DNA from 2 places in the Rothia amarae genome. Region 1 is predicted to be linked to the other one. Evidence: predicted binding sites of a transcription regulator. Region 1 holds the regulator's gene; the other holds the start of a gene.

Region 1 (15,587 bases):
CGCACTCGACCGCCGGCTTTATTGACCCAGGTTTTTCCGGTCATGTGACCCTCGAACTTTCCAACATGGCAACCCTGCCCATTATGCTCTGGCCAGGTTCCAAAGTGGGGCAGCTGTGCTTTTTCCGTCTCACCTCTGAAACCGAGCACCCCTACGGCAGCGGCGCCTACGGAAACCGCTATCAGGGTCAACGCGGGCCGACGGCGTCGCGAAGCTACCTCAATTTTCACCGCACGGAAATCCTCCTTGAAGAGAATTCCAGCACCGATAACACCTAACCCCTCACTCACTTCAAGGAGCCCCCATGCGAGGATTTCAAGTTAGCCCTGCTGGCGTGGATATTTATCTAGTCTTTGAAGAGTCCATTTCTCAAAGGTTCTTCAATGATGCGCTCGCAGAGTGGGGAGCATTGCAGCCTCGCATCATCTCAGGCACGGTCCAGAAGTATGTGAGTGAGTACCCCCAGACCTGCATCGTCATTACTGAGCGGAATGAGCGGCATCTTCAACCCGATTTTCCTGGTATGGCTCACTCGCTGGTGGTCTCTGACGAGGAGGTGGGGCACGAGCGTCTGACTGTTGAAGTTACGCTGTGCATGCTGAAGCAGCTCGCTGGTTCGCTCAATCTCTTTCACGCTGCTGCACTGGGCGATCCTCAGAATAAATCAGCGATGATTATGGTGGGTCCCTCAGGGCGCGGCAAAACAACCGCTTCTAAATTTTTAGGGCAGCACTTCACCTATCTCTCCGACGAGACAGCGATTGTTCAGCACGATTTTCACCTTCGTCCCTACCCCAAACCTCTGTCGGTGATTACCGAGGGACATGAAGCAAAACAGCAGATTGACCCGCAGAGCCTGGGTATTTCTACGGCTGACCCTAGCGATTTCACCTTTAAATTGCACCACGTGATTTTGTTGAACCGCCAGAACGAGCCAGTAGAGCCGCGCCTGCAACGGGTCGCTCTTGCCGACGCGTTGCTAGAAATCGTGCAGCAAACCTCAGGGCTTGTACGTACCGAGAACGGGATTGACCGGTTGATTGAGTTGATTCAGCATTGTGGCGGCGCGGTCGAACTGGTTTATACGGAAATTGCTGAGACTCTTCCTCTGCTGCAATCTTTGATGAGCGGTCAGTTGCAGCTCCCTGTAGAGAACGTCGATATTCAAAGCGAGCAGGCAGATTCAGTAGAAATCTCAACGGACAATGAGCGTCTTAGCCGGATGGCTGGCAGCGCGGGTTATCTGGTAGATGAGCGCATGCTTTTGACCGTGGAGGATCGCCTCATCGAGATTTCCCCTTTTGCCGCTGATATCTGGATTGAGCTCAAAAACCCGCTGACGCCCGATCAGCTGCGTACCAACCTGCAAGAAATCTACGGTCCCATTCCGCAACATGAATTTGATCGGGTTATCGAAGAACTTCGGGTCAGCAGGATTATCCGCTAGCTAGTAGCCTCGCTGTTTTTCAAGACTGTACGTTGAGGTGCTGCCGTCAGCGGCAGAACCATACCTAGGCCCAGGGCAATCACCACCATAATTCCTACGATTCCCCAGATTTGTGCACCTAAGAGGTTCATAAACAGCGCGAATAGTGCGGGAGCGAGGAACGATGCCGCGCGTCCGGTAGTGGAGTAGAGGCCGAAGATTTCGCCTTCCTGCCCGCGTGGAGTTAACCGTGAGAGATAGGTTCGAGATGCAGACTGCGCAGGACCAACAAATGAGCAGAGGAGCAACCCACAAATCCAGAACATGATTTGTTCCTGGCTGAACAGCAAAGGGGTGGCGGCGCAGAGTACCCCAGCCAGTGAGATAATAATGACCATTTTGGGTCCGATGACGTCGTCGAGCTTGCCGCCAATGAGAGCGCCGATGCCTGCCACCACGTTACCGGCGATTGCAAAGATAATGACCTGAGTGGTGGTAAAGCCGAAGGTACCCGCCGCCAAAATGCCACCGTAGGTGAAGACTCCTGTGAGACCATCCCGGAATATTGCCGAGGCGAAGAGGAAATAGAGGGTCTGCGGTGCTTGTTTGAAAAGCCGGCGAATGGTGGAGAACAGTTCTTTGTAGGAGTCTTTGAAACTCATACGCTCGGTGCTTGCCTGCGCTAGCGGCGGATTCAAACGGTCCCGACGGCGCATACTCACCAACAGCGGTATAGAAAGAGCTGTTGCCCAAACGGCGCAGAACACAGCGACCGCGCGGATGTTGAGAGCATCGTTAGAAGGGATACCGAGTAAACCGGTGTTTGAACCCAAACCGATAAAGAACACCAGCACAATTGCTAATGCCACAATGCCACCAAAATAACCCGATGCCCAGCCGATTCCGCTGATGCGCCCGACCGTGTGAGGCGTAGAAATCTGGGGCAGGATGGCGTTGTAATTCACCGTGGCAAATTCGTTCATAATGTTGCCGAGGGCAATCAGAGCTACGCCCAAGTACAGATACGATTCCGAGGGCGCTACAAAGAAGCAGAGCGCCATGAGGATGGATACGGCAAACATGTTGAAACCGAGCCAGAAGGTACGTTTGCCCGAGGTATCAGAACGTTGGCCAGTAATGGGGGCGGTCAATGCAATAAGCAGGCCAGCAAGGGTAAGACCCATAGACATCACCGACGAAGCATGCTCGGGATTCCCAAAATTCTTGGAGGTGAGATAGACGCCGAAGACGAACGTGGTCATGACCGCGTTGAAGGCTGCTCCACCGGCGTCCCACAGCGCCCATGCTGCAATCGTCGATCGGGGTGCTGCGTCACTACTTGCCAGCGGGGGAGCCGCAGAGGGGGCGGTATCGGCGTGCTGAGTTTGAGCTGAAAAGCGTGGTGTCATGGGTCTAACAGTAGCGAGATTCTGGCATTTTTGTGAACGTGCGCCGGGCTGAGAAGAATTGTTTACGTCGATTTCAGATGCGGTAAGACCATCAGCCCGAGCATAAAAAAGTGTGCTTTCTTCCAAAGAGGAAGAAAGCACACTGTGTTTGCGCATGTCAGCAAAGAATTTGCTTAGACTTCGCGCTGTCCTAGTGAGTCTTCAGACTTCTTTGCTTCATATTTTGAAGCTTGACGGCTCACAGCAACCTTAATGATGGTGCCGACTGTACCGGTAATCATTGCCCAGAGGATGATGTCGCGCCAGCGCTCGTCGTCATCGGGGTTCTTGTCTGGAGGATTGTTTCCGGTGACCTTTTTCCAGGTTGCCGAAAGAATTTTGTTGGACAGTGCCACACCACCGAGTGAGGCAACGGTGCCAGCGAGCTGAATTGGATTCATGAGCTTGCCTTTCATGTCGCGATTGATGAGTATCCTTAGCAATTCTACTGGCAACGTGGAAAAATGTCGCGCAGGCGTAAGTCTTCGGTTCTGGGCAGAGTTTTGAGGTGGCGCCAAAACACCTATACTGAATAAGGCTGATGAGCTGAATACGCGACAGCGCGTATTGAACGACAGGGGAGCACCTTCAAAGGGTGCTGAGAGTGCGAAAGCAGACCCTCGAACCTGATCCGGTTAGTACCGGCGTAGGGATGTCGAGTCTCAAGTCCGCAGTATGCGGCTCCCCTTCCTCATATCGTGGAAGGAATCTTAATGGCACGGAATTATTCATTGCGCTGGCGCGTGAACGACATCGTAGTGGCGTCTGTTCTGGCAGTTGCCTGCGGTCTTATTTTTTGGGTCTGGTCGAATGCGATTTACCCGGCGCTGACGGCGGTACTGGCGCTGGCGCCGCAGTTCGCACCTCTTGCCGGTGGTGGTTGGTTACTCGCCGGTGTACTGGGCGGGTTTATTATTCGTAAGCCCGGCGCGGCTCTTTATACTGAGCTACTTGCCGCTATCATTTCTGGGCTGATGGGCACGGAATATTCGTGGATGGTTGCTCTCTCAGGGCTAATCCAAGGAATTGGCGCGGAGATTGTTTTTGCAGTTCTGCTCTACCGCGTATGGAATCTTTCGAGTGCTTTGCTGGCTGCAGCGGTTTCAGGTTTCGCTATGGGATTCTCCGAAATCCTCATTTACTACGCGTCGGAAGTAACCGGCACTAACGCTGTGATTTATGTGGTGTGTTCGATGATTTCTGGCATGGTTTTTGCTGGCTTGCTCTCGTGGATTATCACCAAGGCACTGGCTAAGACCGGGGTACTTTCTTCCTTGGCATCGGGTAGGGTTCAGCGCACTCGAAGCGAAATCCGCTAGGGGATATCGTGCAGACTTCTCCGGTTCCGTCTTTTCGCTCTGATACTTCTTCCGGTGCGTCGATTGTCGCTGAAAATTTTGGCTGGCACTATCCTACACATGCCCAACCAGTCATCTCAGGGATTAACCTGCGTATTGAACCGGGAGAAAAAGTACTCTTGCTGGGTCCTTCAGGCGCGGGAAAGACTACCCTGCTACACGCGATCGGCGGGTTGTTGCATGACGAAGACGGTGAGTCTCAGCTGGGCACCCTCACCCTCAACGGGTATACACCTGAGGATGCCCGTGGAGTGAGCGGTCTGATGCAACAGGATCCCGAATCGTCGGTAGTTTTAGCGAGAGTGGGCGACGACGTCGCGTTCGGGCCGGAGAATCTGCAGGTGCCTCACCAGGAAATCTGGCGCAGAGTCGATGAATCGTTAGCTGCGGTGGGATTAGAGCACCTGGCGCTGGATCATTCCACCTCAGCGCTTTCGGGCGGGCAGAAGCAACGCCTGGGGCTAGCGGGAATTTTGGCGATGCACGCCGGGGCAATTTTGTTGGATGAACCCACCGCTAACCTTGACCCTGAAGGTGTAAAAGAGGTTCGCGATGCCGTGCTGCGGGCTCAGCGTCTGACCGGTGCCACGCTCGTTGTGATTGAGCACCGGGTAGAAATCTGGGCGGAGTATGTGGACCGGGTCATTGTGGTGAACCGCAACGGTATAACTCACGATGGAACACCTCTGCAGGTATTGCAGGACGCACGGGCTGAGCTGATTGCCGCCGGCGTCTGGGTTCCGGATTACTCACCTGAGTTTCCAGCACGGGAAGCGGTAGCCGGTGATGTATTGATTACGGCGGAGAAAATTGCCGTGACCCGGCAGAACCCTTCCCGCCGCATCATCAAAAATCGGCGCGCAGATTTGCTAGCTGGTCGCTCACCTCATCTTGGCTTGCAACCGGTTGCCCAGAATCTCAGCGTTCAGGTGCGAGCTGGTGAACACCTGGGAATCTTGGGGCCTAACGGCTCCGGTAAATCTACTTTTGCACTCACCCTTGCCGGGTTGCTCCTGCCGGTGGCGGGTGAACTGACAGCAAGTCCTGAACTGAGCCAGGGCGTAGATATGAAAGATCCAGCCCTGAGAAGCGATATAGCCTCATGGAAACCGGCGGATCTCGCCTCCCGTATTGGGCTGGTATTTCAGGAACCCGAACAGCAGTTCATCCGATCCACCGTACGGGAAGAACTAGAGTTTGGACCCCGTCATATTGCCCGTTCTCGTAGACAACCTGTGGATGAAACGCAGTTACACGTGCGCGTCGAAGAATTGCTAGAGCGGCTGCGGCTTAAACATGTGGAGAGCGCAAACCCTTTCACATTATCTGGCGGTGAAAAACGTCGGCTCTCGGTTGCCACGGCGTTGGCTAGTGCTCCACGCGTCCTGGTTCTTGATGAACCTACGTTTGGCCAAGACGCTAATACTTGGAAAGAGCTAGTTCTTCTAATTCGCGAGTTGCTCGATGAATCGGTGGCGGTCATTTCAGTGACCCACGATCTTGATTTTGTGCGAGCTGTAGGTGGACGAACGTTCGTTCTTGACTCAACACATCGAGTTTCGACGGACGCCGCATCAAGGAGGGCACTGTGAGCGCACCTTTACTCTCGTCCACGGACTTATTCGCACCAGCTCCAGCCCGTACCGGGCGGCTGGGACAGCTCAACGCCGGCGTCAAACTTCTGGCAACCCTTTTGATGACTATCGGGCTCCTGCTTGTTAAAGACTGGGTGAGCGTTGGCTCGATTTTCTTGCTTGAACTGGTTGCCCTCAGATTGTTAGGGCTGAACCCCCTCAAACTGCTGGGCACCTTCTGGCCTATTCTGTTTGCCGCGCTACTCTCGGGCTGGTCTACCTCATTGCTCGTCGAAAAAACCGGAGAAACTCTGATTCACTGGGGCGTTCTCTGGATTACGACAGATTCTTTAACGGTGGGTGTAACTCTTGCCCTGCGCGGGCTAGCTCTAGCGCTTCCCGGCCTCATGCTGATTACCACCACCGACCCCACCGACATCGCCGATTCCCTAGCACAGACCGCAAAATTGCCCGCGCGATTTGTGCTGGCAGCGCTCGCCTCCTTGCGACTCGTGGGTCTCATGATGAGCGAATGGAACGTACTGGGGCAAGCCCGACGCGCTCGCGGTTTGGGCTCTCATGATAGCCTGTGGCAACGGCTTAAAACGCTGGTGGGACAGACCTTTGCTTTACTGGTCCAGGCAATTCGCAGAGGAACCCGGTTAGCGACCACAATGGAGGCGCGCGGATTCGGATCCGGCAAACGAACATGGGCGCGAGTGCCTACCTATAGCCGAGCTGACTTGTGGTTTTTCGTGGGGGCGCTCGCTATTTGTGCGGCAGGCATAGGTCTATCGGCCACTGCCGGTACCCTGCTGTGGATGTGGCAGTAACCGAACCTGAAAAGCTACCCCTGGGCGAGGTAGTCCAAGAGCTCGGCGGTGAACTCCTCGTTGTGCCGTAGGGGATTGCCGTTGAGGTGGGTCACCGGTGCAAGTAGACGAACAGAGGATGCTAACCATACGCCGTCTGCCTCATACAAATCCTGGGGATAGAGCGGCCCGAATCCTAGCGCCCAGCCGTTTTTCTGCGCTGCCTTGAAAATTGCCCCCTGAGTAGTGCCGGGCAGAATCCCGTGGTTAGGTTCGGGGGTGAGCAGAGTCTTAACCCCGTTGTTTACCCGCGCCACGATGACCGAGCTGGTAGCTCCTTCAAGGATGCGGCGGTCATCGGTTACAAAGATGACGTCATCTGCACCCTGCTTTTTGGCGTAGCGTAAAACCGCCATATTGAGCGCGTAGGAGAGCGTTTTAGCGCCGGTGAGAAGCCAGGGGTAGCTACCGTCCTCTGCTGGGTCATGCCCGCGTGGCAGAGTAAGTGCTTTGACGCCGTTTGTGCGCTGCTCGAGGGTAGATTGCGGCGCTGGAGCTACAGTAATCCAGCTGTGAGCACCTTCCTCGGCAGTACCGCGGGAAATAATAATTTTGACAACGTGTTCTTCGGAGCCCAGCACCGTTTGTGGGCCCTCTGCAGCTTCTTTGAGCCCCAGCTCAATCGCCTGGGTTAACGCATTCTGATTGGGGGCCGGTAAATCCAACATGCGGGCAGAATTGGTGAGCCGACTCAGGTGCATATCGAGCTTGCGTACTGTGCGATTGGCGGCAAGCATGGTTTCGAAGACGCCGTCGCCGCGCGTCAATCCCTGGTCTTCAATGTTGATGAGAGGCTTAGACGCATCTACCAGAACACCGTTAGGGTGGCGTTCGGTGAGCATTACAACTGTTGTCATGGTCACTATTCTAACTCTGTTGGCGGATGATGAAATCAGCGGTTGAGTAGTGGTGTTCCTGGGTTTTAAAGAGCTCTTGCTCCTGTTGCGCCCATATATCCCAGAAGGGGCGGTAGGTTTCCCCATCGCGCACCAGGGCTGCGGCTTTTCGTTCGTGGTCGGGGCGTTCGACCCAGCATGTGATATCGAGGTCGGCGCAGAAAGCACCCACGCCCTCGCCAATCAAGATGGCGGGCTCGACTGGTTCTTGCTTTATACATAACTTTTGGCGGGGCAGGGGTGTTGACGTTTCCCAGTCCCATCCAGTCCAGGTGCCACAGTCAGATTCGCGCAGTTGATTAACTAATGAAGACCAGTCGGCAATAGCAGGTGCAAGCCCCTCCCACCCCTGATACATATCTTCTAGGTGAAAAAGCGTGACAGCCGGAAAGTCAGCACCTAATAAATGCGCAAGATTTGCAGCGAGGGTTGTTTTGCCGGCGCCCGAGCGTCCATCGATACCCACGACGAGCAATTTGTTGGTCTGACGTGCGCGTTCGCAAATGTGATCGCGCAAAAGATTGACTGCATCATCTTCGGCGATGATTTGGGGTGATGAAATGCGCATGACAGCTTCCTGAAAATAACGAGAAAAGTACACAATTTCAGCAAAAATACACGTTCGAGCTTGTACTTTTGCCGGAAGAATGTACTTTTGTGGGGCCGCCTTGTTCCTTTAGTCTTCAATCTCCTTTTTGACATGCTCAATTACACCGGGAACGGCGTTTTTAATCATGTCAAAAGTTGTATAGAAGTCTTCCTGACTGCCGTACCAGGGGTCGTAGATTCCCAAAGAATCGTGTTCTTGGTCTGCAACTTCAGGGTCGAACTCGCGCATAAGATGGATTTTTTTGCGTTGCTCATCGGTGCTCGCCATGCGCATGAGTGCACGATAGTGGTTTAGGTCCATCGCCAAAATCAGGTCTTGGGCATCGAGCTGGGATGCGGTGAACTGCTGGGCACGATGAGCGGAGGTATTGATGTTGAGTTCGGTGAGAACTTTCGCTGCACGGCGGTCAATTGGGTTGCCGTGTTCTTCATCGGAGATGCCAGAAGAGGTGACTTCGACGTCGAGCCCTGCCTTCTTAGCGGCATCTTTGAGAAGAAATTCCCCGGTGGGAGAGCGGCAAATATTGCCGGTGCAGACCGTCATAATTTTGTACATCGTTAGACTCTCTTTCAATCAATGCGTAAGGGGCTTGAATAAATACCTACTCAAGTGGCTATTGCACCAAAATACCTTAGGATTTCTTGATAAACCTGTGTATAGTCTTTGCGGTACACACATTTTACTGTGAGCCGAATCTGTTCAGTGGTTTTACCTGGAGCAGAAGTCGGGGCAGCACCCGGTATAGGCTCTTCAGATTGCTTCGATGGTTCGAAGAACGACTTAAAGTCCCGTGATCTCCACACAAAGATCACGGGACTTTTTGCATCTGCACAGAGCAGCGAAAGCGGGCCAATCTTTTGGTGGCTTTTCAATAAGTTGAGCGATATTAACTCAATTTTGATTATGTTCTCTGAGGGTGAAATTCTCTTAATTTCTGCCTAAAAACCGCTCAAAATCAGGGTTTTGAGACCGCAAAATACTACCTTGCTATGGTTTAACGAATAAAAGTTGAGCTTATCTGACTCAACTCTATTGACATTTTCCCCAAACATGAGAGACTTATATCAAGGCAAAAGCGAAACGAGCACTCAACTTTAGAGACTCGCCGGTTTTGCAAAAGATTTAAATATACGAACTCACTAAGGAGAAAACACATGGCACGTGCAGTAGGTATTGACCTCGGTACCACCAACTCAGTCGTTTCAGTACTTGAAGGTGGCGAACCTGAGGTTATTGCAAACTCAGAAGGCGCTCGCACCACCCCCTCCGTCGTTGCATTCAGCAAAGACGGCGAAGTTTTGGTAGGTGACGTCGCAAAGCGTCAGGCAGTCACTAACGTTGACCGCACCATCGCATCCGTCAAGCGCCATATGGGCACTGATTGGACCACCGACATTGACGGCAAGAAGTACACCCCCCAGGAAATCTCAGCTCGTATTTTGATGAAGCTGAAGGGCGACGCCGAGTCATACCTGAATGACAAGGTGACCGATGCGGTTATCACCGTTCCTGCATACTTCAACGACGCTGAGCGTCAGGCAACCAAAGAAGCTGGCGAAATCGCGGGTCTGAACGTTCTGCGTATCGTCAACGAGCCCACCGCCGCAGCTCTTGCATACGGCCTGGATAAGGGCAAGGAAGACGAACTCATCCTCGTATTCGACCTCGGTGGCGGTACTTTCGACGTCTCGCTCCTTGAAGTTGGTAAGGACGAAGACGGCTTCTCCACCATTCAGGTTCGCGCAACTTCAGGCGACAACCGCCTCGGTGGTGACGACTGGGATCAGCGCATCGTTGACTGGCTGCTTGAGCAGGTCAAGTCCAAGACCGGCGCAGATCTTTCCAAGGACAAGATTGCTCTTCAGCGTCTGCGTGAAGCAGCAGAGCAGGCTAAGAAGGAACTTTCTTCAGCTACCTCCACTAACATTTCACTGCAGTACCTCTCGGTAACTCCTGAGGGTCCCATTCACTTGGACGAGAAGCTGACCCGTGCTAAGTTCCAGGACATGACTGCAGACTTGTTGGAACGCACCAAGAAGCCTTTCAACGACGTCATCAAGGAAGCCGGAGTATCCATCTCCGAGATTGCACACGTCATTCTCGTTGGTGGTTCAACCCGTATGCCTGCTGTGGCTGAGGTTGTCAAGGAGCTCACCGGTGGCCGCGAACCCAACAAGGGCGTCAACCCCGATGAAGTTGTTGCAATGGGTGCAGCTGTTCAGGCTGGCGTTCTGAAGGGCGACCGCAAGGATGTTCTGCTGATTGACGTTACCCCGCTTTCTCTCGGTATTGAGACTAAGGGCGGCGTCATGACCAAGCTGATTGACCGCAACACCGCTATCCCCACCAAGCGCAGTGAAACCTTCACTACCGCTGAGGATAACCAGCCTTCAGTATCGATTCAGGTATTCCAGGGTGAGCGTGAATTCACTCGCGATAACAAGAACCTCGGTACCTTCGAGCTGACCGGTATTGCGCCTGCTCCTCGCGGTGTTCCTCAGGTTGAGGTTACCTTTGATATCGATGCTAACGGTATCGTCCACGTATCCGCTAAGGACAAGGGCACCGGCACCGAGCAGTCGATGACTATCACCGGCGGCACCTCGCTGTCCAAAGATGACATCGATCGCATGGTCAAGGATGCCGAAGCTCACGCTGAGCAGGACAAGGTGCGCCGTGAAGCTGCTGAGACCCGCAACCAGGCTGAGACTTCCGCTTACTCCATCGAGAAGCTCATCAAGGAAAATGGCGACAAGCTTCCCGAGGATGTCAAGACCGAGGTTCAGGGCGACGTCGACGCAGTCAAGGCAGCTCTTGAAGGTGACGACGACGACGCAGTAAAGTCCGCTTTTGAGAAGCTACAGCAGTCCCAGACTAAACTGGGCGAGGCTATCTACGCTTCCGCTCAGGCAGAGGCCGCTAACGGCGACTCCTCTGCACAGGCTGATGACGACGACGTAGTGGATGCAGAAGTAATCGACGACGAAGACGAGAAGAAGAACTAATCATGGCTGAAAACACCAACGAGCAGCAGGGCAATGACCCTTTGGAAGACGCTTTCGAGGCGCCCTCCGCTGAAGGCCACCCAGAAGCCGAAGGTGTATCTGAGGACGCCGTAGTAGAGGAAGAATCTGCTACGGCACCCGAAGAAGCCTCGGTGGAGGATTCGGTCGACGAAAACGAAAAGCTGGCAGCTGAGCGACTTGAGGATCTTCGACGTTTGCAGGCGGAGTTCACTAACTTCAAGAATCGCAGTGCTAAGGAAAAAGAGCAGCTTCGCGAATTTGTGATGGCAGATTTTGTGAGCGCGCTCCTTCCAGTCATCGATGATATTGATGCCGCTCGTCAGCACGGCGATTTGGAAGACGGTCCCTTTGCCGCCATTGCCCGCAAGCTTGAAGAAACTTTGGGCAAGCACGGCATGGAGCGTTTCGGTGAAGTCGGCGAGGCTTTCGATCCGAAGGTTCACGAGGCGGTTCTTCAGCAGCCTACTTCTGAGGTTGAACCCGATCATGTGTCGATGGTTCTGCGGAACGGCTACAAGGTCAAAGACCGCGTGGTGCGTTCGGCTCAGGTAGCTGTTGCTACTGCTGAATAAAATCGGGCTGAGATAGCCCATCAAGCTAGATTGGGGCGGGCTCGAAGTTCTCGAGCCCGCCCATTCTATGAAAAGCAATAATATTTTTTGAGAAGACTTAAAAGAGATTTACCTACGCTGAGATAAGGAGGCGTTCGATGGCAAGTGAAAACTGGCTTAATCAAGATTTTTATAAGGTGCTGGGGGTAGCTGAAGACGCCTCCGATGCAGACATCAAAAAGGCTTACCGCAAGCTAGCGCGCAAGTATCACCCCGACCAACACCCTGGAGATGCAGAGGCAGAGCGGAAGTTCAAAGAAGTAGCTGAGGCTTACGACGTCCTGTCTGATAAGAAGGATCGCGAGGAATACGACCAGATCCGCAAGTACGGTGCCGCTGGTTTTGCTGGCGCCCAGGGTGGCGGATTCCCCGGTGGCTTCGGGGGAGGGTTCCCCGGCGGGCAAAACGTTCACTTTAGCCAGTCCGGCGGTGGTCAAAACATTAACATTGAGGATTTGCTCGGTGGAATGTTCGGTGGTGGCGCCGGAGGGTTCGGCGGCTTTGGTGGTGGCTCCAACTTTGGCGGCGGCTTCCAGCAGGCTCCTCGCAAGGGTGCCGACGTTGAGGCAAATGCTCGTATCTCATTCAAGGATTCCTTCAACGGTACCGAACGATCAGTGACCTTGCCGTCGGGAGCAACGACTAAGATTCGTATTCCCTCGGGGGTCAAAGATGGTCAGAAGCTGAAACTGCGCGGCAAAGGGCAACAAGGTCCCGGCGGTGCTGGAGATTTGATACTTCACGTATTTGTTGATTCGCACCCTGTTTTTGAGCGCGATGGCAACGACGTAGTGGTTCATGTTCCTGTTTCCTTGCAGGAAGCCGTGGAGGGTGCCGTACTCGAAGTACCTACTCCCGACGGTAAGAGCGTGAAATTACGTTTGCAGGCAGGTGCTCCAGCAGGCCAAAAGATGCGCGCCAAAGCCCGCGGGTTTAAGACAGCAAAGGGCACCGGCAACTTGATTGTTATCCCTGAAGTTGAGCTACCTCAGAATCTCACGGATGAGGCGAAAACTGCATTTGCTGAGTTCTTGAAGCTGGCTCCTCAAGGGGATGTTCGCAGCGATTTGATGAGGAAGGCGGCGCAGTAACAGATGGCTTTAGGATCAGACCGACCGGTTTACGTTATTTCGATTGCTGCTGAGCTTGCGGGTATGCACCCCCAGACTTTACGCCAGTATGATCGCATGGGTCTGGTTGAGCCGTCGCGTGCTCCGGGGCGCGCCCGTCGTTACTCGCAACGGGACGTCGAGAAGCTGCAGGAAATACAGGATCTTTCGCAGGCAGGCGTTTCTTTAGAGGGTATTAAGCGCATTATGGGCTTGCAGAATCAGTTGGATGAGATGCATGCTCGTATGCAGGAGATGGCGCAGGAGCTGGACGTCGCACATGCTAAGTTGGCGGAATCCTCGCGGGTCTTCGCTGCGGGGTCGCGCGGTGAGGTAGTGCATTTGGCGCGCGGTAAGCGCCCGGCGGGTAAGCCTCGTTCGCAGGCAGTAGTTCTATATCGCCCTAATCGCGGAGGCAAATAAATTCTCGCTGTGATGGAAATCTACTGGAAATAATTGAAAATATTTACTTTACGTGTAAACTAAATAGGTGTTGATTCCCCCAATCGATATCCCCCATTTTTTCCAGCAGATTGTTCCCCCATGTTATTTTCTGATGCAGTTTTATTGTTTGTTGCCGTTCAGGTGATTCTAGGTATTGCCTGGGCTTATCCTAAAGTCTTTCGCGTGCATCCTATTTCTGGTAACCAGCCGCAGATTAGTCGCGGTAACTCTATTTATGCCGGCAATAGCGCGGTCGTGAACTCTCATCCTGAATATGTAAACAATGGCTACGGTAATGCCGGCGGCGAGTGGTTCGACTTGTCGAAGTAGTCCTGCTGTAGCTCGACGACGCCGTCTGCCTTAAAGCGTGAATTCCTCTGGGTCACTAAATCCGTAGAAGGGCACTGAAATAAGTGCCCTTCTACGGATTTAGTGACCCTTGCTCGTTAAATTAGCGACGTCGATACGTCAGGTCGTGGGTCCGCCGTCCAGCTTCGCCGGCTTTGCGCTCAAACGATGTCAGCACGCGACCGTCCCATCGGGGAGCCCAGCCGCCAGCAGGATCCTGCTCGGTAGCGCCCTCACCAGAGTGCAGGTTTTCGAAATCGGGGTGAGCATCCAAAACGTCTCGCATTACAATCGCGTATTCTTCCCAGTCGGTTGCTAAACGCCAGGTAGCACCGGGCTTCAAGACGCGAGCTACCTTATCGGCGAATTCCGGTGAAATCAGGCGGCGTTTATGGTGGCGAGTCTTATGCCAGGGGTCCGGGAAGAAAACCCACAGCTCATCAATAGAGTCTTCATCAAACATGTTGTCCAAAAGCTCTGGTGCATTTGCCTGTGCCACCCGTACGTTCTCCACACCCTCTGCCGCCATTTTGCGCAACAAATCTGCAATGCCGGGAGTGTAAACCTCAACCGCCAAAAAGTTACGCTCAGGCTGCTGCGCCGCGCGATGAACAATCGCCTCACCTAAGCCGGAGCCAATCTCCACGGTCAGGGGAGCGGTGCGACCATAAATTTTTTCGGCATCGAACTCAGCCTCGGGTGCCACCGATGTGTCGGTCAAAAGGCGCGGCAAATCCAACACATGGGTAGGGGAGAAATCCTCCCACGCCTTCAAGCGGCGTCCAGTCAGTCGATCGCCACGACGGACAAACGAGAGTGGCTGCCGGTGAAACTTTTCGGGAGTTTCTTGCTCGGTAGGCTCAATACCCTGCTCGCGCAACTCTTCTTGAGCCGCAAAATCTGCCTTTTGCTTATTGGTTTCCATAAGGGATTCTCCTTTAATATGCCGGGTACCTGCGGAAACTCAAAGCACCACCCGGGAACAACCTCTCTAGTTTAAAGCACAAAAAATGCTCTGCCGCTCAAAGAGCAACAGAGCATTCAGTCAACAAAAAGTTATTACTTCTTCTTCTTGGAAAGAAGCAGAGCCAAGCCAGCGCCGAGAAGAACGAAGTCCTTAGCCAGCGCAGTGCCTTCCTGGGAGGGGCGGATGCCGTCTTCCATGGTCATGTTTTCGTCACCGAAGTACATGGTGAGCATGCCAGCGGAGAATACGGTCAGACCCAAGCCAGCGAGCTTTGCGGGAATAACGGGAAGAAGGAGTGCTGCACCCAAAGCGGTTTCGCCGTAAGCAAGTGACTTGCCGAAGGTGTTAGCGGAAAGCTTCTCAACCTGGGGAACGCCTACCTTAGCCATCTGCTGGAGGTAGCCGTAGGTGCCTTCGTCCATGCCGAGCTTGCCGATGCCGGAGTTCAGGATGAGGGCGCCAGTGGTGGAGCGCAATGCAAGATTGGAGAGAAATGACATGTCATTTTCCTTTCAGAATAAGGTTTGTTTTCAAGAAAAGACTTTACACGGAAAATAATTCGAGAGCACCTACATTCGTGAAAAATATTGCAAGGGTAAGGTAAAACACTCTGGTGCGGACCGTGGGGCGAGGTGTGTTTTACTTCTTTTTGCGCGAGAGAACCAATGCAAGACCGGAGCCGAGGAAAGCAATATCCTTGGCGTAGCTCACGCCTTCTTGGGAGGGGCGGACGCCGTCGTCGAGGGTGAGGCTGTCATCGTTGAGGTACATGGTGAGCAATCCCGCGGAAAATGCGGTAAGACCAAGACCTGCAATTTTGGCGGTAACTACGGGGCAAAGTAGCGCGCTACCCAGCGCAATTTCGGAGTAAGCGAGACCCTTGCCGAAAGTAGTGGGG
Region 2 (15,587 bases), on a different contig from region 1:
GACGGGCATAAGGAGCCACCGACTCGAGATAACGCCGCTGTGATTCTGCATAGAGGGTTCCAAAGGCAAGAGAGGATTTCCCCGATCCTGAAACACCGGTGAAGACGACGAGAGAATCGCGGGGCACAGAAAGATCAACGTTTTGCAGGTTGTTCTGGCGTGCTCCCATTACTCGAACATCTGGTTGAATGTGAGTTTCCTTGTCTGTGATGCGTTCATGTAAGTAGCTCATAGATAAATCTGACCAATCGCTTCTGTGTAAGGTGCAGGTAGCCTCAAAATCTTTGTAATCTCCTGCCGTTTGCAACTTTACTGTCTATTTCGTGAATGTATGACGACGATTCTTTATTCTCTTCTAACGAGTAGGTTATGATTTCTGTCCGCCACCCCTATGCTAAGCTTGCTTGGCAGCTAAGAATCCCTCGGGGATTGGTGAAACATTCGCTTTCCCGAGCGGTTATTCTCATCCAGAGCTTAGCTTCTATACCCAATAGCTTTCCCAAAGAAGAAAGTAGTGAGGAAGAACGTGGCTGATAAAAATCGTGCAGTAGTATTTCACGGCGTCAAAGATATGCGTGTGGATACTCTTGATTTCCCCAAGCTTGAGATGCCTAACGGTAAAAAAGCACCCCATGGCGTTATCGTAAAGCTTATTGCCACGAACATCTGTGGTAGTGATTTGCATATCTACCGTGGCTCATTCCCTGTGCCCGAAGGCATGGTCATGGGGCACGAAATGACTGGTGAAGTTGTAGAAATCGGGTCAGATGTTGAGTTCCTCAAGCCAGGTGACATCGTTTCTGTACCTTTTAACGTAGCCTGTGGTCGTTGCCGTAACTGTCGCAACGGACGCACTGAGGTGTGCGAGACTACTAACCCCGAGGTTTCGTGTGCCGCATATGGCTTCAACCTCGGTGGCTTCGCAGGTGGTCAGGCAGAATATATGTTTGTGCCTTACGCCGACTTCCAGCTTCTTCGTTTTCCTGACAAAGATCAGGCAATGGAGAAAATCCTAGACCTTGCAGTGCTGTCAGATATTTTGCCCACTGCTTACCATGGTCTGGTCGAAGCCGGTGTTAAGCCTGGTTCTACCGTCTATATTGCAGGTGCGGGTCCGGTTGGGCGTTGCGGTGCCGCTGCTGCTCGCCTCATGGGCGCATCCTGCATCATCGTGGGCGATTACTATGAGGATCGTCTGGAATTGGTTCGCCGTAACGGTTGTGAAACCATCAACCTTTCCGAGATCGACTCAATCAATGATGGAATTGAAGCTATCCTCGGCACCCCCTATGTTGACTGTGCAGTTGACTATGTAGGCAACGAAGCACACGGCCTGGGTCAAGAGGCTGAGGAGACGAAATCGTCTTACGCTATCAACCAGGTTCTGGATGCAACCCGTCCCGGCGGAGCAACCGGCATCATCGGTGTTTACGGTGCTAATCCCATCTCTCCTGTTCCTGCAGAGCGTGAGGGTGTTTACTCTCTCAATTTCGGTGATGCTTGGATTAAATCGCCTCGTATCGCCGGTGGTCAGGCGCCCATTATGCACTACAACCGCGAGTTGATGATGTCGATTCTGTGGGATCGCATGCCTTATCTTTCAGATATGCTCAACATCAAGGTCATTAGCCTGGATGAGGCACCTCAGGCATACGCGGACTTCGATAAGGGGTCATCATTGAAGTACGTTATCGACCCCCACGGTAGTATTCCTGCCGCTCGGTAATTCTATTCTGAGAAAAGGATGAAGAGGGAGGGAGGGAATTGGTGGTGACCAATTCCCTCCCTTTTCCTTGTTACTAGGAAGCTTGATGTACCTTAAGCACTCTTAAATAGGCACGCGCTTTAATGAGAGGGGAATATTATCCAAGTGCTCTCCGTTGTACTTTCAGCCAGAAAACACATTAACTGAAAGACAAAAATGCCGACCCTTTTTGAACCCGCCACCGCAGGCGCCCTTGAACTGAACAACCGCATCACTATGGCACCCTTGACCCGTTCCCGTGCTGGTCAAGACGGCGTTCCTAGCGATATGCACGTGGAATACTACAAGCAACGCGCGAATAACGGTCTGATTGTCACTGAAGGTACATTCTTTGAAGACATCAACCGCGCATTTTTAGGTCAGCCGGGGATCGCCACCGCCGAACAACAAGAAGGCTGGCGTAAGGTTGCTCAGGCTGTTCATGAAGAGGGTAGCAACATTGTGATGCAAATTATGCACGGTGGCCGCCTTACTCTACCTTCTATCAATGGATTTGACCAAGGAGAGTCATCGAGCGCCATTGCCCCCGGGGTCACTTTGCACGGTGATGGAGAGTCCCGAGAAGAGGTGCCCACTCCCGTTGCTCTCGATGCCGAGGGTATTGAAAGGGTTATCCAGAAATTTACTGAAGGCGCTCGCCGAGCCATTGACGCAGGTATGGATGGTGTGGAAGTGCACGGTGCTAACGGGTATCTTCTTCATCAGTTCCTCGCACCTAGCTCTAATGACCGTACAGATGAGTACGGAGGTAGCCCCGAGAATCGTGCTCGTTTGGCCATTGAGGTGGTTCGCTCTATCGCAGATGAAATTGGAGCTGATCGTCTCGGTCTACGCATTTCGCCCATGCATAATGTCCAAGGTTGCCTGGAAGAAGATGAGGATGATGTTCGCGCTACTTATAAAGCATTGTTGGACGGTATTGCTGACCTGAATATCGCTTATCTCTCTATTTTGTATCATGATGCAGAAAGCGACTTGGTTGCTTATTTGCGAGAATCCTTTGGTGGCTTCACAATCCTCAATACCGGTTTTGGCGTGGTGACAGAGTTGGAAGAGGCTCGTCATATCGTGGAGGATGACTTGGCTGATGCGGTGGCGGTGGGCCGTGAGATAATTGCTAATCCTGATTTGTCCTATCGGTGGAAGAATAATCTAGCGTTGAATTCAATTGATTCCGATACTTTTTACACACCCGGTCCTCATGGTTACATCGATTACCCCGCGGCGGAACAAAAATAGTTATCTCGGAAGGTGGAAAGCTCGTTTATTTCTTCCTGTGGTTTGAGTTCAGAGGCAATCCAGCTAAGCCTGCGGATACCAGAATGCTACACAGAAGTTTCTCTTCTTAGCACTGGTTTACTAAGCACCGAATAAAAGATCAGGGCGGGGATTAGAACTTAAGTTCTAATCCCCGCCCTATATCATAGAAGGCTAAGACTGCGAGATCTCTATCTACAGGAAATCAGCAAAACACTAGAGTCTGGAATCTCCCGCAGACAAAATAAAGTAAATCTTACCGGTGAAACTTGATGTTATCTAGCCAATAGTTGTATTAAAGAGTAGCCCCAACGCGTAGGTCACCAACGCCGCTCCGAGACCAATGGCAATTTGGCGCAGCCCGCGCTTCAGAGGCGATGCTCCCGAGAGTAAGCCCACCACACCACCGGTAAAGCCTAGAGCGATAGACACCAACACCAGCGATAGCACTACTCCCAACAATCCTGAGGCACCAAAAATATAGGGCAAAATCGGAATCAGTGCACCGGTTGCAAAGAAACAGAAGGACGCCGCCGCCGCGCCAATATCGGTACCCAACGCGGCGTTGTTGCGTTCGTCGTCGGGGTTCTCTGCTGGATTCTTGAAAGAAAGCGAAGGGTCGCAGTCACAATCCAAGTGACCGAAGCGTTCTAGCGCACGATGATGTGCCGCTTCTTCACTCATACCGCGAGCCTTATAGATGAGTTCCAGCTCGTTTTGATTAATATCGAGCTGATGGGCGACGTCCAGAGTCACCTGGGTGGGGGAGGACGCATCCAAAAGTTCGCGTTGGGACCTTACAGACACAAACTCTCCGGTAGCCATAGAGAGCGCGCCCGCCAGCAAACCTGCGATACCAGAAAGCAAGATCATCTGAGAACTCGCACCGGATGCCCCAATACCCATAATCAGCGCGACGTTTGAAACCAAGCCATCATTGGCACCAAATACTGCAGCACGAAAATTTCCCGAAAGCTTTTCGCGGCCAGAAGTAGAAAGCGCGCGAATAATTTCTTCGTGGATAGCTTCATCGGCCGCCATGGCATCGGTGGCATCGGGGTCTTCGGCGTAAGGGGAACGCCCCTCGGCACGCTGCGCTAAAGCCAGCACAAAGACCGAACCAAAATGCTTAGCCAAGAATTCCAGAGTGCGAGCAGAGACCGACGGCGTCGGTTCCGGCGTAGCGTGTGCACCCAATAGGTTGCGCCAATGCTGTTGGTGCCGTTCTTCTGCCTGTGCGACTTCGCGTAAAATTTCGGCGTCTCGACCCGTCGAACGCTCGGCAAGAGCCGAATAAATGCGCGCTTCGGAGATTTCCTCTGCCAAATAGCGGCGCCAGCGGCGAATCTGTTGGGATGTGGGGTCAGGGGAGCCAACGTGTCTGCTGGAGGCAGTAACTGATGCTGAAAGTTCGTTTCGGTCCATGATGAGCCTTAGGGTCAGACCGAAATCATCTAAAAATGAGACTTCGGCCGTTGCTTGCAATATAGCGCGATGGTTTAAGGACATCACGGTATATATTTCGGGCCGAAGGTCTCGTTCGCCTGAATTCTGAGAGCCAGAAACTACAGGTGGTTTACCGGGCGCATTCTCTGCAACCAGTATGTCGATAAACCGCTTGGATTAGAGGAGATCCACAACGAATCACATCTAACCTGTGGGAACTACTCCCCTTCGCTGGCATAAGCATAGCGAAAAATAACCTCTCACTAGAACTCAATGTGACTCAAATGAAACCTAAAAAAGACCGGCTTGGAAACCCAACAGGGATTCAAAGCAGGTCTTCAGCTGCCAACATAAGTTAGTTAGCTTGAGCGAAGCGGTAAACAAAAGCCGCCATAGCGCCACGTGAAATAGGTTCCAGCGGCCGGTATGTGCCGTCGCTCCAACCCGTGGTTATTTCCTCTTTGGCTAGCCAAGATACTTCTTTATAGAAGCTACTGCCGCGAGGGTAATCGGTAAAGGGGCTGCGCGCACTCGGTGTATAGGCAGGGGATCCAGCCATACGGTAGAGGAAAGCTGCCATAGCCTCACGGGAAATAGAATCATTGGGTCGGAAGGTGCCGTCGCCCCATCCTGTTGTAATTCCCTTGCTGGCTAGCCAAGAGACTTCTTTGTAGAAAGGATCACCGGGACGAATATCCTTGAACGGTGAGCGAACCGGAGGCGCATAGGTGGGTGAGCCCGCTAGACGGTAGAGATAAGCTGCCATAGCCGCACGAGAAATACCTTCCTCTGCGCGATAGGTTCCATCAGCCCAGCCGGTAGTTACACCCATGTTGCGAGCCCAGCTAATTTCTTTCCGGAAAGGATGGTTCGCGGCGACGTCGCTAAAAGGAAGCGTGACGTGCGTGGGGGTAACTGCCTGAACAGCTCGTTCCGCGTTGACAAATTTATAGTCACCCACGTAGCTCCCAGTCCCTTGCAAAATGGAACGGATTGTTTCAACCGGAAGGTCAGGATTGCGCTCCTTCATCAAAGCAATGACGCCTGCAATGTGAGGTGCCGCCATAGAGGTGCCGTTGAGCGGACCGTAGCTTGGATTGCCCGGTCCCTGAGTGCCGTCGGTGATAGTGGACCATATATCAGTACCCGATGCACCGCCGGGTGCCAAAATATCAAGGGGCCAGCCCCAATTGGAGTAACCAGTCATGGTTTGCCAGCCGTTACCTGCGGTGGCACCTACAACGATTGCACCCCAGCAGTTGGCGGGGGCGTACTTCCCGGCGTCGTCCCCGTTATTACCGGCTGCCACCACCACGGGAACGTTGCGTTCATGAGCTGCCCAAATGGCGTCTTCAAACACCTTGGGGCAGGTATTGGCAGGGAAAGCCGCAGAAATATTCACGACGTCGGCGGGTGTGGGATTGAGTGGCGCACCGGGAACGTAAATACCCGCTGACCATGCGACACCGGCTGCCATATCTGATACGTAGCTATCACCACCAGCACCCAAAATACGGGCATGCTGAACAGATGCGCGCGGTGCAACGCCTGCTACGCCCAAGCGATTGTAGGCTGATCCAGCGGCGATACCAGCCACGTGCATGCCGTGCCACATCGAGTTTCGACCGTTTGACCAGTCACCCTGATCTTGCGGGTTAGAGTCCCATCCGTTTCCGTCACGAGAAAACTCTGAGCTGGTGAAGTCATAACCGGGTAGTGTGCGGGCGTCCAACTCGGGGTGTGTGGAATATCCTTCGTCGGCGACGCCGATGACCACGCCGTCGCCCACGTTAGTTTCCCAAGCTTGAGGAGCGTTAATGGCGCGCATGTTCCACTGCAGATACCACAGGGGGTCAGTGGGAGTGACAGGAGCATATCCGGCGTCAGTGTTCTTGATGCGCAAATCTGCCTCAGCGTATTCCACGCTAGGATTGGCGTTCAGGGTCTTGACTACCTCTGTTTGCTCGCTGGGGGAGAGCTCCGCAGTAGATTTCACGACGTCGGCTGAAGCGACGGTCTGGCTTACTACTTCGGTGGTGGAGTCATCCAGTGCCGATTTCTTTGCGGTGGACTCTAGAACTTTCGCTTTGGTGTCTTCGGCGGTGCCCTCTTTGAATTTAACGACCACCTGATCGGTATCTTCTTCAACGGTGGGAGCGTTTTTCACGCTGGCTTCTGCGTGAGTGCCTGCGGTAAGCGATGGGTCACCTTGAGAGTGAGGTGCGGAAGTGTCCGCGCCTTTGGGGGCCGCTATTGCAGGGGAGGTTAATCCTAAAGTCAGCAGGACAGTAAGAGACGATGCGAATACGATTTTGGGAGTGCGATGTGAAATTTTCAAGGGGGGGAGGGCTTTCGGGGGAGTCGAAGCTGATGGGTACCGATTCAGGTTACCCCAAATCGAGGTTTTATTAGGTGGTTTAGGGGACAAAAAATAATCTGCCCCGGGGAATCGGGGCAGATTGAGAAAATAGGATGGGTATAAGCGACGACGCTTACTTGATGTCACCCTTTGAATTTTCAAGATGCGCACGTACAAACCACTGGAACTTTTCAAGCTCGGCAGTCTGTCCAATGAGCAAATCCTCGGTTACGGGGTCGAGTTCTCCCGCTTTTGCAATAGCGGCGCGGTGATCCTCAATGACGCCGTCGTAAACCTTGTTGATAGCTTCTAGATGTACGGTGGTGTCTGCGCGGCCTACCGAGTAGTCTTCCCAGGAGCGTTTAGCTACTAAATCGCCGGGAGTGCCCACCGGGGATACACCCAGGGCTGCCATGCGTTCTGCGACTTCATCGGCAAAGCCGCGGACTAGCTCAATCTGAGGGTCAAGCATTTCGTGTACCCCGATGAAAGAGGGACCGACGACGTTCCAATGAGCATGCTTCAGGGTGAGCTGAAGGTCATTGAGCGCGTGCAGGCGCATTTGAAGCAGTTCACCTACTTGATGACCGGTCGCTTCAGTAAGTCCAGGAACGGTATAAGGTGCATTGGTGGCAGGCATGTTCAATCCTTTTCTGAGCTCGGAAATTATTACACATACGCAGTAATATCTTGGAACCTGCGTTCACTTACCATTTTAGTAAGCGCATCCCCAAAGTCAAGATTATTTTGAATTATTCATATTAAGGATTTTGGCTAGTGTGAGCTCTTCATGTTGCATTCGAGCATGCCCTAAATCTTCCGGTACGGGCACTTCACCGGGAACCACAATGACCTTCATTCCTGCTGCTAGTGCGCTTTGCACGCCGGAGGGGGAATCCTCAACAGCTACACACTGGGTTGGATCAACGCCGAGCTTCTTGGCTCCCAATAAGTATGGTTCGGGGTTAGGTTTCGGGTGAGTCGTTTGTTGGTCGCCAATCAAAGCGGTGAAATAACCGGGCGCGAGTTCGGACGTGCGCTGGGCAACCGCCGTCGTCGCGTTGGTGACAATACCCATGGGTATTCCTGCCTGATGAATCTCATCGAGTAGCGGGCGAATGCCAGGGAGGAAATCGTAAGAGCTTCGTGAAAATTCCTCCATCATGTAGGAAATGAGCTTTTCCTCCAGCTCAGAGAGTGGCAAGTTCACACCTACCTTTTGGAGCTGTTCAAGAGTCTTGCGAATCGAATAACCCAACACCGCCAGGGTGTCTTCAGAAGTCCACGTGGCATTGTGCTCAGTTGCAATGCGCTGCTTGGCTGCTTCCCAGAGGGGTTCGGTGTCCACTAGGGTGCCGTCATGGTCAAAGAGAATAGCTGCAGGGTAGTTCGATGTGCTCTCATTTTTACTCATAATTCCAGCCTATCCTGAACTGAATCTTTAGGGGGCAATGACCTACTATTACAGTGTGGATAACCAGTCATCTGAACAGATTTTGCACCGTCCATCGTCCGCTTTTCAGCGCCTGATGCTCTGGGCCGCAGTACCCGGCGCCTTGCTGTGCGCCCTGTGGATTACTGCCGGACGAGCTTTGTTTGGCGCCGGCGGTTCGCTGGTGGGTATTTTTGCCATCAGCTTTGGTCCGGCGCTTTTGGCTATCTTGGGGGTTGCTGCATGGTGGATGTGGCACGACGCCAAGCGGTACGAAGGATCGGCGGGGACGACGTCGACGTTAGCAGTTCTGCAACTGGTGACCTGGGCAATTGCTTTCATTTTTGGAATGCTCTGCCCAGACGTGGTGGATGGTAAGACCGTTTCTGCGGCGTCGAAAATTTTGGGTGAAGACTTTATTGGACTCTCTGCAGGGTTTGGCAATACTTCAGGAATTTTGACGTTCGTGGCAGCATTCTCTGTGTTCTTTGTGGCGTGGGGTGAGAACAGGCGCTCGCGTAAACGTGCAGCAGGAGTGAGTGAAGAAGACGAAGAGCTCATTGCCCGTCAGTACAGCGAGTATGAATTTTTGGATGAGATGGAATAAACCTTGCAAGGTTGAGTTTTCATGGCCTCAAAAGCAAATTTCATACGCCCTCGGGGAAATGAAATTTTCCTTTGAGGTGTATTTCTGACGGTGCTTCTTTGGGTTGGTATGGTGCATGGCCTGGTGGACCCCTCGCTTTATCCCGCGAGTGGACCATTTCACGTGAATATTCTCAAGCAAAATTATTGTAATTTATTCTGTGGAAAACTCTTGTCTTAACAAGTTGAGCGGAGTAGACTCAAGTTAATAGATAAATAGAAACGCAGGGGTTGGGTCTAAATCCCGTATTTCTCAGTCTTTAACAGAGAAAACTTCAACTCGAAAGGAAGACTTTCATGGAACAAAAATTCACCACTAAATCACAAGAAATCATTAGTAGCGCGAACATGAACGCGCAAACCGCCGGGAACCCCAGCATCGAACCTGCCCACTTACTCAAAGCGCTCATGGATCAGCGCGACGGCGTGGCTGTAGCTGTACTCAAAGCTGCAGGAGTGGACATCGACGCCGTCTCCGTTGCTGCCTCCAATGAAATCGCCAAGCTGCCCAAGAGCAGTGGCTCATCGGTAGCGCAAGCACAATTCAGCCGCAACGCACTGCGTGCAATTCAAACCGCTCAAACCAAAGCAGAGCAATTCGGGGATACTTTCATCTCCACCGAAATGATTTTGCTCGGGCTTGCATCAAACGACGACGCTACAGCGAAAGCTCTGGCGGATAACGGCGCTAGCGCCGACGTCATCGCTCAGACCATTCCGCAGGTAAGAGGAGATCGCACCGTGGACACCCCAGACCCCGAAGGCACTTTCCAAGCGCTTGAAAAATTTGGTACCGACCTCACCAAGATTGCTCGCGAGGGCAAACTAGACCCTGTGATTGGTCGTGACTCAGAAATCCGTCGCGTCGTGCAGGTACTTTCTCGCCGTACCAAGAACAACCCCGTTCTTATCGGTGAACCAGGTGTAGGTAAGACCGCTGTGGTAGAAGGTCTTGCTCAGCGCATGGTCTCAGGCGATGTTCCTGAGTCTCTGCGCGGTAAAACCCTCATCTCTTTGGATCTTGGCTCAATGGTTGCCGGTGCGAAATACCGTGGTGAGTTCGAAGAGCGCCTCAAAGCTGTTTTGGATGAAATCAAAAAGTCCGAAGGCCAAATTATTACCTTCATTGACGAGATTCATACCGTCGTCGGTGCTGGCGCTTCCGAAGGTTCGATGGATGCCGGAAACATGCTCAAGCCCATGCTGGCGCGCGGTGAGTTGCGTTTGATTGGCGCTACCACCCTCAACGAATACCGTGAAAATATTGAGAAAGACGCCGCTCTAGAACGCCGTTTCCAGCAGGTCTACGTGGGTGAACCCAGCGTGGAAGACACCATCGGTATTCTGCGTGGACTCAAAGAACGCTACGAAGCGCACCACAAAGTAGCCATTGCAGACTCGGCTTTGGTCGCTGCGGCAACGCTGTCCCACCGCTACATTCCCTCGCGTCAACTTCCCGATAAGGCAATCGACCTCATCGACGAAGCTGCTTCGCGCCTACGCATGGAAATCGACTCGGCACCCGAAGAAATTGACATGCTCCGGCGCCAGGTAGACCGCTTGACCATGGAAGAACTGGCACTTCAGAACGAAACCGACCCAGCCTCAGTAGAGCGCCTGGAACACCTTCGTGCTGAAATGGCAGACAAACGAGAAGAACTCGACTCTCTCAACGCACGTTGGGAAGCCGAAAAAGCAGGACTTAACCGAGTCGGCGACATCAAGAACAAAATTGATGAACTGCGCTCGCAAGCTGACATGGCGCAGCGTGAAGGAAATCTTGCCGATGCTTCCCGTATTCTTTACGGCGAAATTCCTGCGCTGGAAGCCGAACTGCATGCTGCGCAGCAGGCTGAAGCTGAACATGCTGACAAAGAATCGATGGTTTCTGAGGAAGTAACCGCCGACGAAATCGCCGAAGTCATCTCTGCTTGGACGGGTATTCCTGCTGGCAAGATGCTCCAGGGCGAATCAGAGAAACTTTTGAACATGGAAGACGAGCTGGGCAAGCGACTCATCGGACAGAAGCAGGCGGTCACCGCCGTAGCCGATGCCGTGCGTCGTTCACGCGCAGGCATTTCTGACCCCGACCGTCCGATTGGTTCCTTCCTCTTCCTTGGCCCAACCGGCGTCGGCAAAACCGAACTCGCCAAATCACTCGCCGAATTCCAATTCGACGATGAAAAGGCACTGATTCGTATCGACATGAGCGAATTTGCTGAAAAGCACAGTGTCTCACGTCTGGTGGGTGCCCCTCCCGGATACGTTGGTTACGATCAGGGCGGTCAGCTCACCGAAGCGGTCCGCCGTCGTCCCTACTCCGTAGTGCTGTTGGATGAGGTGGAAAAGGCTCACCCGGAAGTCTTTGACATCCTCTTGCAGGTACTCGATGATGGCCGCCTTACCGACGGTCAGGGGCGTACCGTAGACTTCCGCAACGTCATCCTGATTCTTACCTCTAACCTGGGATCACAGTTCCTGGTTGATCAGAACATGGAAGAAGACGCCAAGAAGCAGGCGGTTATGAACGTAGTCAACGCTTCGTTCAAGCCCGAGTTCCTCAACCGTTTGGACAACATCATCATGTTCGATCCTCTTTCGGCTCAGGATCTCTCTAAGATTGTGGACATTCAGATTGACGCGATGGCACAGCGCCTGGGCGCCCGCCGCATCAATTTGAACGTTACAGATGCCGCTAGCGAATGGCTCGGACTTGCTGGCTACGACCCCGCCTTCGGTGCTCGTCCGTTGCGCCGTCTGGTGCAAACCGAAGTGGGCGACCGTCTGGCACGAGGAATCCTCTCCGGCGCCATCCACGATGGCGATACCGTAAAGGTAGATGTGAACCCCGATGTTGCTATCGATGGGCTGACGGTGACGGCTGAGTAATGTTGCTTGGCTGAGCTATGTGATATTTCGCTCTAGCTAGGTCGCGGCTTCGTCAGGGACAAACGCTTGAGCTCAAACATTAAGAGGAGGACGCCGCCCGGTCGGCTCTTACGGAACTTTTAGTCCGAGGGAGCTGAGGGGGGCGTCCTCCTCTTATAACTCGCCTGCGCATTTATCCCTGCACTCCACCACGAGATGAGCTGGGGCGCGTAACACTGCTAGGCTCAGCTTTTTACTCAATCCAAGCAGATTACTGCTGCCTCAACCATTGTTCGAGGGTGGGTTCGAGGATGATGGCGTCGACCGGTGCGTAGAGAGATCCATCGGCAAGCGCCGGCAGGACGGCGTCCACGGTGGTGACCTTGCGGGAATCGTTCGTAGCTGCGAGATAGCGCTCGGTCAGCTCAGGCAAGGTGAGGCGTTCGCCGCCTGCAACGGTGATGAGCCCTTCCCCGTGTTTACCTTCCGCGGCTTCTACCAAGAAATCTGCGACGGCGCCCATAGGGGCTGGCTGGATAGCCCAGTTCTGTGCCTTCACCTCATCATCGGAAACTTCGGAGCCAGCGGGATTGAGCACAAACTCAAACCACTGCACCGAGCGAACCACGACAGATTCGAGCTCCGCCTTCTGAACGAGCTGTTCCTGCTCGAAGCGTGCCTTGTAGAAGGGGAATTCCTGGAGCTGGGGCTTTTCTACGCCGTTAATGGAAAGCATCACGAGGCGGTGAACGCCAGCTTTTTCTGCGGCGTCGATAAGGTTTTTAGCGTCGTCGAGGATAGGGGTAATCAGATCGTCAGAAGCAGGATCGCCCACCTGAGAAGCATCAATCACAGCGTCAACGCCGTCGAGCTGCTCCAGAATGCCCTCGCCAGCGAGCAAATCTACACCTTCGGAGCGGCAAATCTTGACGATATCATGACCTGCTGCTTCAGCTTTTTCAACAATAACTTTTCCCATAGCGCCGGTGGCGCCAGCAACTGCAATCTTTAACATTCCTTTATTCTATGCCTGCTGATGTTTGCCTTGCTATGACTTGTAATAATAGAGGGGTGAACTTTGAATCATCCTCCCGCGCGTCTTCGTATGTTTCTGATGCGGAAAGTATTGCCCGCCCCGATATTGCGATGGCGCACCGTTCGGCAATTCGCTCGATTGAGCGGGTGGTCAGTGAAACGGCTACACCTCACGATCCAGTTTTTGCTCGTGAGGGTATCGCGGCAATGTTGGATGGCGGGGGAGTGCTGGTGCTCACCGGGGCGGGAGTTTCGACCGGTTCGGGAATTCCCGACTACCGCGGTCCCAACGGTTCGCTCAAGAAACACCGCCCCATGACCTATCAGGAATTTAGATACGACGACGGCGCTCGCCAGCGCTACTGGGCACGCTCGTTCGTGGGCTGGCGGCATATGCGCCGTGCAGAACCTAACGCAGCTCACTACCTACTGGCTAAATTTGAAGAGCGAGGCACGCTAGCCGGTCTCGTGACTCAAAACGTGGATGGTTTGCACCAACGGGCAGGGTCAAAAAATATCGTGGCGATCCACGGTGATCTTGACCGGGTGATTTGCCTGATGTGCGGGCACCTAGAAAACCGCGCACATATGGACACCCGCATCGACGCTATCAACCCCGGCTACCTTGCGCGGTTAGAAGGTGAAGAACTGCAGGTAAACCCCGACGGCGACGTCGAACTTTCAGACACCTTCATTTGCGATTTTAAAATGGCAGGGTGCGAGAACTGCGGTTCCACCCGCCTGAAACCTGATGTGGTGTATTTCGGCGAAAACGTGCCCGCCGAACGCAAGGCTGCAGTCGCAGAGATGAAAGCTGACTCGAAATCCCTGCTCATTGTGGGTAGTTCGGTAGCGGTGATGAGCGGGTACAAGCTCGTGCTAGACGCGCAGAAGCAGGGCAAACCCATCGGCGTCATGAATGGTGGCCCCGGACGCGCGGACACCCGTGCAGATTACCTCTGGCGCACTGAAGTAGCAGCAGGGCTAGCTCAACTGATCTAGCTCCGAACAAAAAGCCGTTCACCGAAAAATGGTGAACGGCTTTTTTCTGAGCTCTACTCTTTTAATTCTGCTCTCTGAGCCCGGAACTCTTAGCGGTCAGGGGACGAAAGGTTGTAGCTAATTTCGAAAGCATCGAGCCGCTCTAGCTCATGTGAAAGAGCCTCGGACGAGAAGGAGCTAATTTCGCGTGCATCCAGCAAAGCCGCAGCTTCTTTCTGCACCAGTTCAGGGTCTTCACCCTCAGGCTAGACCCAGCTCACCACTGCGCTGAGAGTACTGCCCTGAATAACCAGCGAAAGAAGCGCCACGAGAAAGGCGATAAAAATCAGTAAGGAACGCTGCGGAGTTCCTTCGGGAAGGGTGTGCACCGCAGCCAGGGTAACCGCACCGCGCATACCTGCCCGCACCAAAATAACCGAGTGCTGCCACGTCAGCGGGCGCTCCCCCTCGTAGCGAACCGTGGTTCCTACCCGTCGAATGCGCTTAATCATGTTTTCCTGCTTGCGGAAAAGACGCTGCTGAGAGCGTTCAGACACCGACTCAAAATCTTGCGGCTGAGGGTTCTTCCGACACCAATGCTTTCTCTGGGGTACCTCTCAAAACGAGCAGGATAGGCGCGGTAACCCGAACCCGGTTTTCGAGGGAAGCAACCACGGCGATAACCGCCAGAGCGAGAACGATAGAAATAATAACGATCATAGGCAGAAAAACCTTCAAGCGCTGGAGAACAGCTAATCCTTAGGGTACTGCCCTCACTCGAACAGAGGGGGCAACGGCACGGGTTGAAATAGCTCCAGGTCTGCGAGATACCAGAAAGATGAATGAGATACCGCCTCGAAACGGTACCTGATGAACTTTTCTAGTATCTCGATGTCGACTCCTTACAACATATTTTAAACGCTTAAGTTAGCCCTACATCCAGCACAGCTTAAACATAGCTACAGGTACGAATCTATAAATAACGCAAATTCCCCATGATTCGAAAGACCTGAAAATGTACCTCACTCTGGCATTCGCCGCGCTTGACCTAGCCGCCATCCTCGCTCTCTGCGCCATGTACGTTCGCCGCCATCGCCGTCGCGACCTGGTGGTTTCATACCTGGTGATTAACGTGGGCGTCTTTGCCGTGACGGTCGCTCTCGCCAACGCCGACGCCACCAGCGCAGGCATGGGAATGGGACTTTTCGGTGTGCTTTCGATTATCAGGCTCCGTTCCACCGAGCTGGACCAGCGCGAGGTAGCCTACTTCTTCGCCGCACTCGCCCTAGGTCTGCTTGCGGGAATCGGTCTTGAGCCTGTAGGCCTGGCTATAGCGCTGATGGCAGTGCTACTGATAGCGATGCTTGCCGTGGATTCGCCTCAGGTCATGGCAAACCTCCGCTCGCAAACCGTGACGGTCGACCGCGCCATCAGCGATGAAAACATCTTGCGCACTTACCTACAAGATCAGCTGGGGTACGTGATTGAAACCGTGAACATTCTAGAACTTGACCTTATCAACGATAAGACGGTAGCTGATATCCGATTCAACGCAGATAAAGCAACTGTCCCTCATACTCCCGATCATCCCGAGCTCTACTCCGACCAGCATCCCCTCACCCCGAATACCGCCACTCTGACCTCCCCTGCCCAACATCGCTAAGGAGAAAACCATGAATGAAAACACCCTCAAACTTCAGCCCCTGACCTTCGCGAACCAACATGAAGCGGCGCCGGCGTCCATTGTTCCCTCCCACTGGCGCCCCATCAACCTCGAAGAACTCAATGCACAGGCTGCC

What was found. Region 1 encodes HspR, which represses chaperone genes until heat shock. Its sites were predicted from a motif close to AAGTTGAGTCNNNNNGACTCAACTT; they were not measured.
Region 2: clpB (ATP-dependent chaperone ClpB) is a predicted target of HspR. The motif match lies at 9,087-9,111, and genes of this name have one in related genera.

The regions. Positions count from the first base shown of each region.
Region 1 is NZ_JBHUCN010000009.1:166,257-181,843, reverse strand. It holds gene dcd (dCTP deaminase) at 1-278, shown strand, start outside; gene ACFR81_RS05640 (hypothetical protein) at 305-1,447, shown strand; gene ACFR81_RS05635 (MFS transporter) at 1,444-2,991, opposite strand; gene ACFR81_RS05630 (DUF4235 domain-containing protein) at 3,009-3,275, opposite strand; TPP riboswitch at 3,442-3,544, shown strand; gene ACFR81_RS05625 (ECF transporter S component) at 3,588-4,193, shown strand; gene ACFR81_RS05620 (ABC transporter ATP-binding protein) at 4,202-5,824, shown strand; gene ACFR81_RS05615 (energy-coupling factor transporter transmembrane component T family protein) at 5,821-6,639, shown strand; gene ACFR81_RS05610 (aminodeoxychorismate lyase) at 6,654-7,535, opposite strand; gene ACFR81_RS05605 (nucleoside/nucleotide kinase family protein) at 7,546-8,142, opposite strand; gene ACFR81_RS05600 (low molecular weight protein-tyrosine-phosphatase) at 8,251-8,739, opposite strand; gene dnaK (molecular chaperone DnaK) at 9,339-11,189, shown strand; gene ACFR81_RS05590 (nucleotide exchange factor GrpE) at 11,192-11,782, shown strand; gene ACFR81_RS05585 (DnaJ C-terminal domain-containing protein) at 11,920-12,912, shown strand; gene ACFR81_RS05580 (heat shock protein transcriptional repressor HspR) at 12,916-13,353, shown strand; gene ACFR81_RS05575 (hypothetical protein) at 13,474-13,704, shown strand; gene trmB (tRNA (guanosine(46)-N7)-methyltransferase TrmB) at 13,826-14,647, opposite strand; gene ACFR81_RS05565 (hypothetical protein) at 14,782-15,189, opposite strand; gene ACFR81_RS05560 (hypothetical protein) at 15,329-15,587, opposite strand, start outside.
Region 2 is NZ_JBHUCN010000015.1:120,424-136,010, forward strand. It holds gene uvrA (excinuclease ABC subunit UvrA) at 1-232, opposite strand, end outside; gene ACFR81_RS10280 (glutathione-independent formaldehyde dehydrogenase) at 527-1,726, shown strand; gene ACFR81_RS10285 (alkene reductase) at 1,922-3,004, shown strand; gene ACFR81_RS10290 (VIT1/CCC1 transporter family protein) at 3,302-4,447, opposite strand; gene ACFR81_RS10295 (S8 family serine peptidase) at 4,824-6,635, opposite strand; gene ACFR81_RS10300 (Dps family protein) at 6,961-7,467, opposite strand; gene ACFR81_RS10305 (HAD family hydrolase) at 7,570-8,241, opposite strand; gene ACFR81_RS10310 (hypothetical protein) at 8,279-8,866, shown strand; gene clpB (ATP-dependent chaperone ClpB) at 9,202-11,793, shown strand; gene ACFR81_RS10320 (SDR family oxidoreductase) at 12,044-12,787, opposite strand; gene ACFR81_RS10325 (Sir2 family NAD-dependent protein deacetylase) at 12,919-13,809, shown strand; gene ACFR81_RS10330 (hypothetical protein) at 13,899-14,030, opposite strand; gene ACFR81_RS10335 (cation:proton antiporter domain-containing protein) at 14,055-14,345, opposite strand; gene ACFR81_RS10340 (hypothetical protein) at 14,350-14,508, opposite strand; gene ACFR81_RS10345 (DUF4956 domain-containing protein) at 14,804-15,451, shown strand; gene ACFR81_RS10350 (polyphosphate polymerase domain-containing protein) at 15,462-15,587, shown strand, end outside.